2 regions of the Arthrobacter sp. Dra40 genome follow, and region 1 is predicted to be linked to the other one. Evidence: riboswitches for the same ligand, from Rfam matches in the RefSeq annotation. Region 1 holds a riboswitch; the other holds the start of a gene.

What was found. A riboswitch is a leader RNA that binds a small molecule or an ion and turns the genes downstream of it on or off. The one in region 1 is predicted to bind guanidine.
Region 2: another riboswitch for guanidine. It lies ahead of AC5RWT_RS24515 (DMT family transporter); the one in region 1 lies ahead of AC5RWT_RS07545 (DMT family transporter).

The regions. Positions count from the first base shown of each region.
Region 1 is NZ_JBNHHB010000010.1:83,431-85,612, reverse strand. It holds gene AC5RWT_RS07560 (ABC transporter ATP-binding protein) at 1-53, shown strand, start outside; gene AC5RWT_RS07555 (TetR/AcrR family transcriptional regulator) at 40-621, shown strand; gene arr (NAD(+)--rifampin ADP-ribosyltransferase) at 654-1,082, shown strand; guanidine-III (ykkC-III) riboswitch at 1,170-1,235, shown strand; gene AC5RWT_RS07545 (DMT family transporter) at 1,246-1,560, shown strand; gene AC5RWT_RS07540 (DMT family transporter) at 1,573-1,908, shown strand.
Region 2 is NZ_JBNHHB010000099.1:11,483-13,664, reverse strand. It holds gene AC5RWT_RS24520 (hypothetical protein) at 142-513, opposite strand; guanidine-III (ykkC-III) riboswitch at 764-830, shown strand; gene AC5RWT_RS24515 (DMT family transporter) at 841-1,155, shown strand; gene AC5RWT_RS24510 (DMT family transporter) at 1,165-1,500, shown strand; gene lplAB (lipoate-protein ligase LplAB) at 1,802-2,182, shown strand, end outside.

The DNA of each region.
Region 1 (2,182 bases):
TGGTCGGCGAAGGCGTGGCCTTCCCGCAGGAAAGGGAGCATGGCAAAGAATGAGCAGCGGAGACGACTGCTCGCCGATGCAGGCTTGGCCGTTCTCGCTGCCGAAGGCTCGCGCGGACTCACCCACCGCGCGATCGACGAAGCAGCAGGAGTCCCCGTCGGGACCGCGTCGAATTACTTCCGCAGCCGCGAGGCGTTGATCTCCGGCCTCGTCCACCGGATTGGCGAACGGCTCGCTCCGGATCCGAAGGATATTGAGCGCCTCCTCGCGGCCGGGCCGCCAAGCCGCAAGCTTTTGGCCGACTATCTACGCGAAATCGTGCGTCGGCTGACCACCGCGGAACGGGAGGTCACGCTTGCGCTGTTCGAACTCCGGCTTGAGGGCACCCGCCGCCCAGCGGTGGCAGCCGTCTTGGCGGAATGGCAACGGGAGTCTTTTGAGGGCGACGTCGCGTTCAACACCGCGGCGGGACTTCCCGGCGGTCGTCGGGAAGTCGCACTCTTCCACTATGCGGTGGACGGACTGCTGTTCGACCGGCTCACCACCCCGCTGGATCCAGAGACGTCCAGCGACGACGTCATCGAAGCGCTCGTCGTCGGGCTAGTGGGCGGCGATGATTGATTCCGGACCACAGCACGGCGAGGAGATGATGAATGCACAACGAACCGACACCGGCCGGGACCTGCGACCCCGGCCCGTTCTATCACGGTACGAAAGCTGACTTGGCGCCGGGCGACTTGTTGGAACCGGGCTACAGCTCGAACTACGGGGCGCGGACGAAGGCGAACTTCGTCTACCTCACCGCAACCCTGGACGCCGCAACCTGGGGAGCCGAACTTGGAGTGGGGGAGGGACCGGGAAGAATCTACCGCGTAGAGCCCACCGGCCCGATTGAAGACGATCCCAACCTGACGGACCAGCGGTTCCAGGGCAACCCCACCAGGTCCTACCGCACCAAGGAACCGCTGCGCATCATCGAAGAGGTCCTGGACTGGGAACCCCATCCTCCCGAGCTGCTGCAGAATATGCGCAATCACTTGGAAGAACTCAAGCGGCAAGGTGTCGAAGCAATCAACGAGTGATCCGCCGGCCGACCGCACCCGGCCGGCGCGCTGGTGAGGTCGGCCACCAAAGCTGCGCCTCGGCGTCGAGCTTTGCTAGTTTGAAGCTCAAGACCTCTTTCCTAGGTCTCCGGACGACGGTTCAGTACCCGGTGCGCGACAAGACTGGCCAGAGGAATCAATCGTGGAATGGGTCATTCTCATCCTGTCCGGCGTCCTGGAAGCTGTGTGGGCCACGGCGCTGGGCGCATCCAAAAACTTCCGCCGGCTGTGGCCGTCCATCATTTTCGTTGTGGCCATGGCGTTGAGCATGGCCGGCCTGGCCTACGCCATGACCGCCATACCGGTGGGGACCGCCTACGCGGTCTGGGTTGGCATCGGCGCGGTGCTGACGGCTGCGGTCGCCATGGTCACCGGGGCCGAGAAGGTCTCGCTGATCCGGGTTGCCCTGCTGGTGGGCATCATCGGCTGCGTCGTCGGCCTCAAGGCGATCGGTTAACGGGGGGTTCGCATGCATTGGATCGTTTTGCTGGTCAGCGCAGTCCTGGAAGCCGTGTGGGCCACCGCGTTAAGCATGTCGGACGGTTTCAGCCAGCCGGTGCCCACGGTCGTGTTCTTCGTGGCACTGACCCTGAGCATGTTGGGGTTAAGCTACGCCATGCGCGGCATCCCGCTGGGCACCGCCTACGCGGTCTGGACCGGAACGGGGGCGGCGCTCACCGTGGCGTACTCCATGCTTTCCGGGGGAGAGCCGGCGAACCTGCTGAAGCTGCTGTTCGTCGCGGGCATCATCGGCTGCGTCATCGGCCTCAAGCTCGTTGACGGCGGGGGCGGCGAGAAGGCGTGAAAAAGCGCCGGCAGGTAATGGAGAAGTCGGGGGAAATACTCCATACCCGCCGGCGCTTGGACCGGGCACGTCCGGTCCCTCTTTCACTCGCACCGTGATGAGGTGTCTATGACACTACGGCAGGCTTCTGGGCACAGCCCCGGCAGCGGCTGGGAGAAAGCTGAACCTCTTGGGGAAGCGCCGAGGGCTGCAGGAGGCGGGAGGCGGGAGGCGGGAGGCACGACGGCGGGAGGCGGCGGCAGGAGGCCGCGGGGTCGTGATAAGACTGTGGTGG
Region 2 (2,182 bases), on a different contig from region 1:
ATGTCCGGCGAGAGTCCGGACTGTTTCACCGCAGAGCGGCAGGGTTTATCCTTTCACTGTAGCCCATATGCGGGAGTACTTTCGCGTCGACGTTCTCGTTGGTCTTTTGGTTTCGGCGCCGTATTGCCTTGGAACCTGGAACTATCCCGATCTCTCCTCGTTTTCGCCCGCCCGTGCTTCTGCGTCCGCGAGAGCCTGGAAAAGCTCGAGCCGCTCATCATCATCCTCGATCAACTCTGATTGCTTCCCTATCGGAGGGGCGAGTAATCGTGGACCTGTGTACGTGGTGCCCAGGTACAAGTCATTGACGGTGCTTCCAGACTCGGACATCGTTTTGAAGGCGCTGCTTGTCGCTCCTCGCGCCAGCCTGACTACTACCAGCACGGCCACGATCAACATCAGACCCTGAATGACATAGCCTCCCCATTCAGGGTGTCCCAACAGGAACATTCCGGCGATGAGTGAAGTGGTTCCAAACAGTGCGGCAACGGTGATGACGTCGGTTTTGTTCATCGTCCTCTTCCCCGATTCCGGCCCGCCCGACCAGGACTTGGGAACAGGCTACCTTTGTAGCGCTCATGGTTCGACAGTTTTGGGCACGGCGGCCGGATTTGGTTGAAAGGGCCAGGACTCCCTCTGCATCATCTGAGGGAGCCACCAGGCGGCAGGGATCGAGCGGCGGCCGGCGATTGCGACCTGTGCCACGGCTGGTGAAGTTGGCCACCAAAGCTGCGCGCCGCCGTCGTGCTTTGCTATTTTCTAGTCCAAGACCTCTTTCCCAGGTCTCCGGACGACGGTTCAGTACCCGGTGTGCGACAAGACTGGCCAGAGGAATCAATCATGGAATGGCTGATACTTGTCCTGTCCGGTGTCCTGGAGGCCGTATGGGCCACGGCGTTGGGCGCTTCGAAAAACTTCCGCCGGCTTTGGCCCACAATCATTTTCCTGGCAGCAATGGTGATGAGCATGGCCGGCCTGGCCTACGCCATGACCGCGATACCGGTAGGAACCGCCTATGCAGTATGGGTGGGAATCGGCGCGGTGTTGACCGCGGCCGTCGCCATGGTCACCGGCGCAGAGAAAGCCACGGTGGTCCGGGTCCTCCTGCTGTTGGGCATCATCGGCTGCGTTGTCGGCCTCAAGGCGATCGGTTAAGGGGGCGCCGTGTACTGGACCGTCTTGTTGATCAGCGCCGTCCTGGAAGCCGTGTGGGCCACGGCCCTGGGGATGTCCGACGGCCTCAGCCGGCCGCTGCCTGCGGTGGTGTTCTTTGTGGCGTTGGCTTTGAGCATGCTCGGACTTGGCTATGCGATGCGCGGCATCCCCATAGGCACTGCCTATGCCATCTGGACGGGGACAGGGGCGGCGCTGACCGTTGCCTACGCCATGTTGTTTGGCGGCGAGCCGGTGAGTGTGTTGAAGCTGCTGTTCGTGGCCGGGATCATCGGCTGCGTCATCGGACTGAAGCTCGTCGACCCGGGGAAGACTGAGAAGGCATGAAAAAGCGCCGGCAGGCAATGGAGAAGTCGGGGGAGATACTCCATGCCCGCCGGCGCCTTGGGCCGGGCACGTCCGGCCCCTCTTTCACTCGCACCGTGATGAGGTGTCTCTGACACTACGGCCGCCGTCTGGACGCGACCCCGGCGCAGGCTGGAAGAACCCTGAATGTGGCTTGAGTGAGTCCTGCCGCCCGACGGCTGGAGGTCCGCCGTCGGCGTGGTAAGACTGAGATGGCCCCCGACCACCACCCCAAGGATGGCCGGCACCGTCCCGCCGGCCGTTGAACAGCCAAGGAGCGCAGATGTCCGACCACCGCCACGGAGAATACAAAGTCCAGGGCGGCAAGCTCGTTGTCGTGGATTTCGAGGTGCTGGACGGGAAGATCGGGCACCCATCAGTCAGCGGGGACTTCTTCCTGGAACCTGACGAAGCACTCGCGGATATCAACGCCGCGCTTGATGGCATGAGCATCGAAAGTACCCACGGGCAGTATGCCGGCGCTATTGCCGACGCGCTGCGGCCGGAGACGCAGATGTTTGGCTTCTCCGCCGATGCGGTCGCGGTGGCCGTGCGCCGTGCCCTCAACAAGGCGACCGGGTGGTTGGATCACCGCTGGCAGATTATCCCCCCCACCCCGCTGCCGACCCACCTCCACGTGGCGATGGACGAGGTCCTGACCCGG